2 regions of the Sphingobium sp. L-44 genome follow, and region 1 is predicted to be linked to the other one. Evidence: riboswitches for the same ligand, from Rfam matches in the RefSeq annotation. Region 1 holds a riboswitch; the other holds the start of a gene.

Region 1 (5,736 bases):
GCGCCGATCCGGTCCGCGCCATTGTCGATCGCGGCGCCCGCGCGGTCGAGGCCGTTGTCGATCCTGGCGCCGGCATCGTCGACGGCGTTGCTGACGTCATTGCCGATCGCGGAGCCGGCATTTTCCAGATTGTCCGATGCCTTTTCCGAGCAGGCGGACAGGCCGAGGCCCAGGGCGGACAGGGCCGTGATGGCCAGAAGGGGTGCGCGCATGATGTCTCCTCATTGCGTTGGCAAGGCTTAGGCAGCGCCGCATCATATCTGACGCGGCGCTGCCAAATTCCTTGTTGTCGCATCGTTTTAAGCGGAAAACCGGTTCCCACTTTTCCGCACGACGCTCCTAAAAGCGCGGCAGCGGCCATAAGGTTGCGTGCTTTCGCGATCAGCCGCCGCTGAGGCCGAACACCATCGACCGGTCGGCATCGGGGATCAGACCCTCCATCACCCGCCAGAAACCGGTGACGGAACCCTGTCCGGCCTGGGCATAGGCGGCCGCCATCTTCTCGCGCAGCGCGCGGAAAAGCTCGGCCTCCAGCGCGCGGCCGGCGGGGCTGAGGCGCAGCAGTTTCTGCCGCCGGTCGCTGCTGCCGGGCCGGGTCTCGATATAGCCGCGCTCGATCAGGTCATTGAGCACCCGGCCGAGCGATTGCTTGGTGATTGCCAGCAGGCGCAGCAGATCCTTCACCGTCAGGTCGGGCTGGCGCGAGATGAAATAGAGGGCGCGGTGATGGGCGCGGCCCAGGCCCTGCGCCGCCAGCCCCTCGTCGATCGAGCGGGTGAGCGCGGAATAGCCGAAATAGAGCATCTCGATGCCGCGCCGGATTTCGTCCTCGCGCAGGAACAGCGGCGAGGCCGGTGCGATCTGGCTGGGCGAGGGGGCTTGGACGGACATCGGCGCGGGTTTCCGGTTGCAGGGGCGGGGGCGTGGGGTTGATCCCTAAGATGGGTTGGGCGGGAAGGAAAGGGAAAGGCGAAGTCCATCGTCAGGAGGGCTTTTCTTTCGTGCATCAGCCGCTATATGGCGGTCCCGCGCTGACTTGGATCGGCGCATTGCTGGGGCGTCGCCAAGCGGTAAGGCAGCGGCTTTTGATGCCGCCATGCGCAGGTTCGAATCCTGCCGCCCCAGCCATAATTTTCGGTATCCGACGCCGCGTCGCTTTCCTTGCTTCCGGTTTCCGTTTCGGCATCTTCCGTCGGTATGCCTTGGGCGTCGAGCCGGCAGCGGGACTGCCGATACCCATTCCATGTCTTGGCGAAGACCGATGTTTCGACTAGGGCATCACCGATGCGCCGGTTCATGCTGGTGCATTGCATAACTGACGCCGGTGTTCCGCAAGGAACTTAATCGGGAATGCGGTGCGGGGGCCTGGCCCCTTATTCCGCGGCTGTCCCTGCAACTGTAAGCGGATAGCGCGATGCACGAGCCCATGAGGGCAGCCACTGGACAGAGCGTCCGGGAAGGCGTGCATCCCGCAACGACCCGCGAGCCAGGAGACCTGCCGGCGTTTCGGTCGCTCTTGTCCTGACCCAGGGATTGGTCATGGCACGGTCTCTCTTCCGTCTGGGCGGCGAAGCGTGTGGCTGGGGCTGCACGGCCGCGTGGTGTCGGGCGCCTGTCGCGCCTGCCTGCCGCCTCGCGCCGACCGGCGATGCCGGCAAGCCCCGCCTGGTTGCGTCCCGGCGCGCGGAGGATGTGCCTGTGAGCCAGACCGGCGCGGGCAGTGATAGGGCGACCGCGAACCATGCGGTGGCTCGCGGGCCGGCCGTTCGGGGCTGGTGTCCCGATGCCTGGCGTCCGATGGCGGCGGGCGACGGGCTGATCGTGCGCGTGAAGCCGCGCCTTGGCCGTCTTTCGGCCGCCGACATGACGGCGCTGGGCGAAGCGGCGATCGCCCATGGCAACGGCCTGATCGACATGACCCGGCGCGCGAACCTCCAGATCCGCGGCGTGCGCGACGATAGTTGGCGCCCCTTGCTCGACCGGCTGCTCGACCTTGGCCTGGTCGACCACGATGCTCGGCGCGAGGGCGCGCGCATGATGATGGTCGCGCCGGACTGGCGCGAAGGGGATGACAGCCATCGCATCGCCCGCCAGTTGCTCGATCGCCTGGACGAACTGCCGGACTTGCCGGGCAAGATGGGCTTCGTCACCGATGCCGGCGCTGCGCCGCTCCTGTCCGGCGAAGCGGGGGATTTTCGCATCGAGCGGGCGCGGGACGGCGGCCTGATCCTGCGCGCCGAGGGGCGGGCACAAGGCGTGCCGGTGGACAGCGGCGGCGAAGTGGATGCGCTGCTCGCGCTCGCCCGATGGTTCGTGGAGAGCGACGGCGCGCGCGCGGGGCGCATGGCCCGGCATGATGCGCCCCTGCCGGATTGGGCAACGGGCATGACAGAGGCGGCGTTGCCACGCCCGCGACTGGTCCCCGGCGCATGGGATGGCGGCTTGGCCTATGGTCTTCCCTTCGGCCAGATCGATGCGCGGCATTTTCTCGACGCGCCGGCCATGCGGCTGACCCCGTGGCGCATGCTGCTGGCCGAAGGACAGGTGCCTGGCCTGTCCGCCGACGCTGCCGACCCGCTGATCCATGTGGAGGCCTGCCCCGGCGCGCCTGCCTGTCCGCAGGCGAGCGTGGAGACGCGCGACCTCGCCCGCCAGTTGGCCCCCCATGTGGCGGGCCGCCTTCATGTCTCCGGCTGCGCCAAGGGCTGTGCCTGTGCGATGCCGGCCGACATCGTGCTGACGGGGCGGGACGGGCGCTACGACCTTGCCTTCCATGCCCGCGCAGGATCGGCGCCCGTCCGTCCTGACCTCACCGCCACCGACCTTCTTGCCCATTTCGGAGCCTGTTGATGCCCCATGATTATGAGAGGGACGGCGCGGCGATCTATCGCCAGTCCTTCGCCACCATCCGCGCCGAAGCCGACCTCGGGCGCTTTGCTGCCGAGGAGGAGCCGGTCGCTGTGCGCATGATCCATGCCGCGGGCATGGTGGACCTTGCGGGCCATATCCGCTTTTCGCCGGGCTTTGCAGCGGCGGCGCGGCAGGCCCTGGCCGAAGGGGCGCCGGTGCTGTGCGATGCGCGCATGGTGTCGGAAGGGGTCACGCGCGCGCGCCTGCCCGCCGACAATGCCGTGCTCTGCACCTTGCACGACACCGCCGTGCCGGACATGGCGCGGGCGATGGGCAATACCCGGTCCGCCGCCGCGCTGGAATTGTGGCGGCCGCATCTTGCCGGGGCACTGGTTGCCATCGGCAATGCGCCCACGGCGTTGTTCCACCTGCTCGACATGCTGGAGGATCCGGCCTGTCCGCGCCCCGCAGCGATCATCGGCTGCCCGGTCGGCTTCGTCGGCGCGGCGGAATCCAAGGCGGCACTGTGGGCGGCGCAGCCGGTCCCCTGCTGCGTCGTCGACGGGCGGCTTGGCGGCAGCGCGATCACGGTCGCGGCGATCAATGCGCTGGCGAGCCGCGCGGAATGAGCGGCACCGTCTATGGCGTGGGCCTTGGCCCCGGCGCGCAGGACTTGCTGAGCGTGCGCGCCGACCGGCTGGTGCGGGGGGGACGGCATGTCGCCTATTTCCGCAAGGCTGGCCGGCCGGGGCAGGCGCGCCGCATCGCGCAGGGCATGTTGCGGGACGATGCGATCGAACTGGCGATGGAATATCCGGTGACGACCGAAATTCCGCTCACCGATCCGCGCTACAATGATTGTTTAGCCGCCTTCTATGCCGACTGCACCGGTCGGCTGCTGGCGATCGCGGAGGCGGGCGAGGATGTGGTCGTATTGTGCGAGGGCGATCCCTTTTTCTACGGCTCCTTCATGCATCTGCACAGTCGGCTGTCGGGGCTGGTCCCGGTCGAAGTGGTCCCCGGCATCATGGGCATGTCGGGGGCGTGGAATGCGACCGGCCTGCCGATCACCTGGGGGGACGATGTGCTGACCGTGGCGATGGCAACCCTGCCGGAAGAGGAACTGGTCCGCCGCATCCGCGATACCGACGCGCTGGTGGTGATGAAGATCGGCCGGCACCTCGCCAAGCTGCGCCGTGCGGTGGCGGCGGCCGGGCGCAGCGATGAAGCATGGCTGGTCGAACATGCCGCCATGCCGGAACAGCGCGTGACCCGGCTGGCCGATGTCGACAGGGTCACGCCCTATTTCTCGATCCTGCTGATCCACGGCCAGGGGCGCCGGCCATGAGTTTCGCGGCGGCAGAGGGGGGCTGGATCGCGATCGCGGGGCTTGGGCCGGGGGACGAAGCGCTGGTGACGCCGGAGGTCGATGCCGCGCTGGCTGCCGCGACCGACGTGGTGGGCTATATCCCCTATGTCGCGCGGGTCGCGCCGCGTGCGGGGCTGATGTTGCATCCTTCGGACAATCGGGTGGAACTGGATCGGGCGGCCCATGCGCTGGAGCTGGCGGCGCAGGGGCGGCGGGTGGTCGTCGTCTCCTCGGGCGATCCGGGCGTCTTTGCCATGGCGTCCGCGCTGTTCGAGGCGCTGGAGGCCGGCCCCGCTCCCTGGCGCGACATCGACATTCGCGTGCTGCCCGGCATTACCGCGATGCTGGCCGCCGCGGCGCGTGCGGGCGCGCCGCTCGGCCATGATTTCTGTGCGATCAACCTGTCGGACAATCTCAAGCCCTGGTCCCTGATCGAAAAGCGGCTGCGGCTGGCGGCGGAGGCGGATTTCGCCATGGCCTTCTACAATCCTCGCTCGGCGTCGCGGCCGGAAGGGTTCGTGCGCACGCTGGCGCTGTTGCGGGAACTTTGTGGCGACGCGCGCCCGATCCTCTTTGCCCGCGCCGTCACCACCGCGCAGGAGACATTGCATATCGTGCCGCTGGGGCAGGCGCGCGCGGACATGGCGGACATGCGCACCATGGTGATCGTCGGGTCGAGCCGGACTCGCATCATCGAGCGCGCGCGCGGGCCTATCCTCTACACGCCGCGCGGCATCCCCGACGAGGCGGCGGGATGAGCGATCCAGTCGAGCACATCCTCGGGCCGGTGGAACTCCCACCGATCGGGCAGCGCGGGCCGGTCGATCATCAGCACGCGCAGGCCCAGCGCGCGCGCGGCGTCCAGCTTGGCGGCTGCGCCCGTGCCACCGGCATTCTTGGCGACGATCAGGTCGATGCGATGATCGCGCAGCAGGCTTGTGTCGTCCGCCACCGTGAACGGGCCGCGATCCACGATCAGGGCATGATCGGGCAGGGGGAGCACCGCGTCCGGCGCATCCACGAAGCGCAGCAGATAATGATGCTGGGGCTGGGCGGCGAAGTCCTCCACATGCATGCGCCCCAGGGCGAGCATGATCCGCTGAGGCGGGCCGTCGAGCGCGGCCACCGCCGCTGCCATGTCCGGCACCGCGGTCCAGCGGTCGCCGGCGCCGGGCGTCCAGGGCGCACGGGTCAGTGCGGCATGGGCGATCCCCGCCCCATGCGCAGCCGCCACCGCATGGGCGCTCATCGTCGCGGCAAAGGGATGGGTGGCGTCGACCAGATGGGTGATGCCTTCCGCACGCAGATGCGCGACCAGTCCCGCCACCCCGCCAAAGCCGCCGACCCGCACGGGCAGGGGTTGTGCCCGCGGGCTGGCCGTGCGTCCGGCATAGCTGAAGGTCGCACGGATGCCGCGCGCCGCCAGCAGGACCGCCAGCGCGCTTGCCTCCGTCGTGCCGCCCAGCAGCAGGATATTGGGCATGGATGACATGAATTCTCCCCCCTGGTTGACGATC
Region 2 (5,736 bases), on a different contig from region 1:
GGGCGTCTCGGGCGCGCCATGCCGCAGCAGGTGGAGCGGCATGCCCATCATGTCGCGGTCGACACCGCCGCCTCGGCAAAGGTCGCCATGCCGCTATGCGCGGCTACGGCCGCACGGACGATATTGGCCGCCACCGCCGCGCCGCTGCCTTCGCCCAATCGCATGTCGAGGCGCAGCAGCGGTTCAAGGCCCATCCGCTCCAGCAGCAGGCCATGGCCCGGCTCGGCCGAGCAATGGCCGGCCAGGCAATGGTCGGCAAAGACCGGCACCTGCGCCACCAGCGGCGCGATCGCGGCGCAACTGATGAAGCCGTCGAGCAGCACCGGCACGCCCAGCTGGCGGGCGCGCAGCACCGCGCCGGCAATCGCCGCCAGTTCGCGTCCGCCCAGCCGGCGCAGCGTTTCGAAGGCGCTGTCCGGCGCATCGGCATGGAAGGCGAGCGCGCGATCGATCGTCGCGATCTTGCGCGCGATCCCCTCGCCATCGACGCCCGTGCCGGGACCAACCCAGTCGCGGACCGCACCGCCAAAGCTGCGGGCGCTCAGGGCTGCGGCGGCGGTCGAATTGCCGATCCCCATCTCGCCCACGACCAGCAGGTCCAGATCCTCTTCGGCCGCCGCCGCGCCGATCGACAGCGCGGTCAGGCACTCCTCCTCGGTCATGGCGGGGGCAATGGTGAAGTCCGCCGTTGGCCGGTCCAGATCGATCGATCGCACCGCCAGTTCCAGCCCGGCGACACCGGCGAGCGCATTGATCGCCGCGCCGCCGGCGGCGAAATTGGCGACCATCTGCGCGGTCACGGCGGCGGGATAGGCGCTGACGCCATGGACGGTGAAGCCGTGATTGCCGGCAAAGATCGCGGCACGCGCCCGCTTCAGGCGCGGCACCGCGCGCCCCTGCCAGCTTGCCATGAAGATCGCGACATCCTCCAGCCGGCCGAGCGCCCCCAATGGCTTGGTCAGTTCGGCCTGCCGCGCGCGTGCCGCCGCGCTCGCCAGTTCCTCGGCCGGCGGCAGGTTGGCCAGGGCATTTTCGAAATCGGTGACCGAGGCGAAGCTCATTCGACGACAAATCCTTCCGGCGGGGTACGGGTGATGAAATGGCCCTTCACGCCTTCGGGCCATTCGCGAAAGGCGACGCGGCCATGCTCGCTGGCGGCATAGGCGATAGCGTAATCGAGGATCGCGCGCGCCGCATCGGCATCCGGTGTGAACCGCCCCATGACATAGCCGACCTTGCCCGGCGCGCGCAGATGGACGGTGCAATGATCCTGGCAGGCGAACAGGCAGGGCATGTCCTGCACCGCGACGGCGGCATAGCGCGGGTCGGAGGCCTGCACGCTGCGCAGCGCCTCCGCCAGCCGTGCCCCGCCGCGCACGCCCTCCCCGTCCTCCCGCGCTTCGGCCGAATGGCGGCAGGTGCTGCAGGCGACGATGGCGGGGCCGGGTTCGACGGGGCGCAGCATCAGAAGCGCCCCCGGAAGCCGGCATAGATGCTGCGCCCAAGCGTGCCATAGCGATAGGCCGTCATATAATTCTCGTCGAAGAGATTTTCGACGCGGGCGAACAGGCGCAACGCCGGGGTGAGCGCATATTCGGCGCGCAGGTCGACCAGCGTATAATCGTCCAGCCGCGTCGTGTTGGCCGCATTGTCATAGCTGTGGCCGGACCAGCGCACCGCCGCGCCGGTGGTAAGGCCGAACGGCCAGGCATAGCTGATCGAACCATTGGCGCTGTTGCGCGGCCGGCGCGGCAGCCAATTGCCTTCGTTCGCAGTGCCGTCCGAACGATCCTCCGCCACGGTCCAGCTATAATTGCCGTCGATGGTCAGCCCCTTGACCGACTCGATCGCCACCTGCGCCTCTATGCCATGCGCCTTGGCGCGCGCGACATTGAGATAATAGCCATAGCGGCGGGTGGTGGTGCCGGGCGTAAAGCAGAGCGGATCGGTCGAGCTTGTGGAACAGCTATTATAAATGATCTGGTCGGTCGTCGTCCGGTCGAACCAGGTCGCGCCCAGTCGCAGTTTCTCGCCAAAGAAACGCTGCTCCGCGCCCGCTTCCCAGCCATGGGCGCGTTCGGGATCGAGCGCCTGATTCCCATATTCGGAAAAGAGCTGATAGAGGGTCGGCGCCTTGAACCCCTCACCATAGCTGGCGCGCAGCACCGTCCCGGTCGGCAGCGCCCAGACGCCCCCGGCGGAAAAAAGGGTCCGGCCGCCATAGCGGTTATGATCGTCATAGCGCAGCCCGCCGGTCAGGGTCAGGCCCGTAATCGGCTGGGCATTGAGCTGGCCATAGACGCTGGTGATCTCCGCCTTGCCGCGGGCCGGGTCGGGAATCGGCACCGAAAGCGACGCCGAAGGCGACACGCTGCGGAAGCGGCTATTCTCATTCTCCACCCCGAACAGCGCGGTCCAGCCATCGGCGATCGCGAAGCTGCCCTGATATTCCAGCCGCTGGTTGCGCCCCGCCGCGTCGAACGTCTGCTGGCGCTGGTTACGCGGATCATAATTTTCGCGATCGGTGTCGGTATAGCCATAGCCGAAGCGGTTGCGGAAGCGACCGTCGAGCAGTGCGACGTTAAGGCCGGCATAGCCGACAAATTCACGATTGGTGCCATAGGCGGGGCTGTCCGCGCTGGTGGCGTCGAAATCGACCCGGCCATCGGAATAATAGCCGCGCAGATCGGCGCTGATCCCGTCCGCCAGCGCGACCTCGACCCGGCCGGTGACGCTGCGGTTGGTATAGCCGTCCTTCTCCTTGCCACCAAAGGCCGGGCTGATCGCCGAGATGCCGTCGGTGGTAAAACTCTGGCCGCCGATCCGCCAGCTGACCGGGCCGGTCTTCCCGCCCAGCGCCGCGCGGGCGCTGACCGTGTCGCGCGACCCCGCCTCGATATCGAAGCTCCCCTCCAGCGCCTTTTCGGGCATGGCGGTGACGACATTGACGACGCCGCCGATCGCCTGGCTGCCCCACAGGGTCGACTGGGGGCCGCGCAGCACTTCGATCCGCGAGGCATCGCCGACCAGCAGGTTTGCGAAATTATAGCCGCCGCCGGCCGAGGAGGGATCGTTGAGCTTCACGCCGTCGATCACGACCACGGTCTGGTCGGATTCCGCGCCGCGGATGCGCAGCGACGTCGCCGTGCCATAGCCGCCATTGCGCGAGATGCTGACACCGGGCGTGCGCAACAGCAATTCGGTGACGCCCAGATCCTGCGCCCGATCGATCGCGGCCTTGTCGAGCACGGTAACGGAGGCCGGCACCTGATCGACCGGCGTAGCGAGGCGGGTCGCGGTGACGAGGATAGAGGATGCGCCGGCATCGGCAGCGGCATCGGGCGGTGGTGCCTGCTGCGCCTCTTCGGCGAAAGCGGTGGTGGAAAGAAGGACAGAACAGAAAGTCAGATATTTGAACACATAAGCCCCCGGACGAGGGACCGCATCCCAGGGACGATATCGGTGCCCGGCCGGGCGCGACATGATCCCCGCAATTTGCGGTCCACCTGTCGCCACGCGGGTTCACCCCCGTCCGCTCGGCACACCCTGTCCGCGCGAAGGACGACCGCGACGGGCAGGTCTCCTGGCTCACGGGTCATCGCTGATTCATGCCGCCTTCTCAGAACCTTGCGGTCCCAATGGCATGTGGCACAAAGGCTCGCCGCTCACAGTTGCAGGGGCAGCCGGGGTCTTGAACCCCATTCCCTTTTCATCCCCGTTGCCGGGGAACCTGTCGCAGTCCGGGCGATAGGCGAGCCCGACTGGAGCGTCAATCTTCCTTGCCTGGCGGAGCGCGCCGGCTAAGGGAGGTGGCCATGCGGATATTTGCGCCCATCGGCCCCGGCAAGGGGATGATCGCCCTGATGATCGCCCTGGTCGGTGGCGCCACATTATGGGCAGCCACCGCGCGCCAGCCTGCCAGTGCCAGCAAACGTCCGCAACGGATCGTGTCGCTCAACCTGTGCGCCGACCAGTTGCTGGTCGCGCTGGCCGATCGCGACCAGATTGCCGGCCTGACCCATAATGCCGCCGATCGGCAGATGTCGGCGGTGGCTGCCGTAACGAAGGGCCTGCCCATCCTCGACGGATCGGCCGAACAGATTTTGGCGACCAATCCCGATCTGGTGATCGGCATGCCGGCGCGGCGCAATCCGGCGATCGCCATCCTCAAGGCCCAGCATTATCCCGCCGTCGATCTGCAAAGCGCGGACAGCTATGCCGATATCGTCGCGTCGATCCGCACCGTGGCGCAGGCGATCGGCCATGCCGACCGCGGCGAAGCGATGATCGCGCGGATGGACCGGGAACTCGCCGCCCTGCCCCGCGCGCCGAAGCCCAAAGTCGCGGCCTATTATCAGCGGCGCGGCTACATGACCGGCACCGGCACGCTGGTCGACGACCTGATGACGAGGGCGGGGCTGCGCAACCTGGCCGCCGACCTTGGCAAGCCAGCGATCGCGCAGGTCAGCCTGGAGGAGATGGTCGCCGCCCGGCCCGACTATCTGATCGTCGAGAGCGCCACCGACCGCATCACCGACCAGGGCACCGAAATGCTGCATCATCCAGTGCTGCGCGACATAGCGCGCATCAGCCTGCCCCAGGCCTGGACCGTGTGCGGCGGACCGGCCTATGTGCAGGCAGCCCGCGCCCTCTCCCAGGCCGTCAGCGCCCGCTGAAGCTGGGCCGGCTCAGCCCTCGATGAAGTTGGCGGCGACTTCGGCCGGCACCCGCATCAATCGGCCGCTTTCCTTGTCGATCATCGCCCAGGTGGATTTGGCCGACACCTTCACCTTGCCGTCCGGCCCGGTGAACTCGATCAGCCGGTCGAACCGCGCGCCGCGCGGTCCTTCCGGAATCCAGGTGCGGCCCGACACGACATCGCCCTCGGTCACGTTGCCGCGATAATCGACCTCATGCCGGGTCACGACCCAGATATAGGCATCGACATGGGCCGGGTCGGCATCGGTCATCCAATGTTCGACCGACAATTGCTCCATCCACTGCACCCACACCGCATTGTTCACATGGCCCAGCACATCGATATCCTCGGGCCGCGCGGTGAATTGCTTGGTGAAGCTCGACGCCATCAGCCTTCCACTCCCAGCTGCCACAGGATGAACGCAAATTCCTCCGCGGTCTCGTGCAGGCTCTCGAACCGGCCCGACTTGCCACCATGGCCCGCGCCCATATTGGTCTTGAGCAGCAGGATATTGCTATCGGTCTTGGTCGCGCGCAGCTTCGCCACCCATTTGGCCGGCTCCCAATAGGTGACGCGCGGGTCGTTCAGCCCGGCGGTCACCATCAGCGGCGGATAATCCTGGGCGCTAACATGGGTGTAGGGATCATAGGACTGTATGGTGCGGAATGCGGCCTCATCCTCGATCGGATTGCCCCATTCGGGCCATTCGCCCGGCGTCAATGGCAGCGTTTCGTCCAGCATGGTGTTGAGCACGTCGACGAACGGCACATGTGCCACCACCGCGCCCCACAGGTCGGGATCGCTGTTGATGACCGCGCCCATCAGCTCGCCGCCGGCCGATCCGCCCGAAATGCTGATCCTGCCCTTGGCCGAATAGCCAAGATCGATCAGCCCCTTCGCAACATCGACGAAATCGGTGAAGGTGTTGGTGCGCTTGTCGAGCTTGCCGTCCAGATACCATTGCTGGCCCATATCGTCGCCGCCGCGAATATGGGCGATGGCAAAGGCAAAGCCGCGATCCAGCAGCGACAGGCGGC

What was found. A riboswitch is a leader RNA that binds a small molecule or an ion and turns the genes downstream of it on or off. The one in region 1 is predicted to bind cobalamin.
Region 2: it holds a riboswitch for cobalamin, as region 1 does, so the genes downstream of both, AC13EK_RS10290 (TonB-dependent receptor plug domain-containing protein) here and AC13EK_RS11650 (cobalamin biosynthesis protein CobG) in region 1, are expected to answer to the same signal.

What each region holds. Positions count from the first base shown of each region.
Region 1 is NZ_JBSXOQ010000088.1:62,185-67,920, reverse strand. Features, by position in the region: gene AC13EK_RS11665 (hypothetical protein) at 1-212, opposite strand, end outside; gene AC13EK_RS11660 (MarR family winged helix-turn-helix transcriptional regulator) at 382-891, opposite strand; tRNA gene AC13EK_RS11655 (tRNA-Gln) at 1,054-1,128, shown strand; cobalamin riboswitch at 1,306-1,517, shown strand; gene AC13EK_RS11650 (cobalamin biosynthesis protein CobG) at 1,798-2,850, shown strand; gene AC13EK_RS11645 (precorrin-8X methylmutase) at 2,850-3,479, shown strand; gene cobI (precorrin-2 C(20)-methyltransferase) at 3,476-4,198, shown strand; gene cobJ (precorrin-3B C(17)-methyltransferase) at 4,195-4,977, shown strand; gene AC13EK_RS11630 (cobalt-precorrin-6A reductase) at 4,938-5,702, opposite strand; gene AC13EK_RS11625 (bifunctional cobalt-precorrin-7 (C(5))-methyltransferase/cobalt-precorrin-6B (C(15))-methyltransferase) at 5,701-5,736, shown strand, end outside.
Region 2 is NZ_JBSXOQ010000083.1:4,131-9,866, reverse strand. Features, by position in the region: gene AC13EK_RS10305 (histidine phosphatase family protein) at 1-51, opposite strand, end outside; gene cobT (nicotinate-nucleotide--dimethylbenzimidazole phosphoribosyltransferase) at 48-1,061, opposite strand; gene AC13EK_RS10295 (DUF1636 domain-containing protein) at 1,058-1,465, opposite strand; gene AC13EK_RS10290 (TonB-dependent receptor plug domain-containing protein) at 1,465-3,420, opposite strand; cobalamin riboswitch at 3,557-3,749, opposite strand; gene AC13EK_RS10285 (ABC transporter substrate-binding protein) at 3,816-4,676, shown strand; gene AC13EK_RS10280 (acyl-CoA thioesterase) at 4,689-5,087, opposite strand; gene AC13EK_RS10275 (S9 family peptidase) at 5,087-5,736, opposite strand, start outside.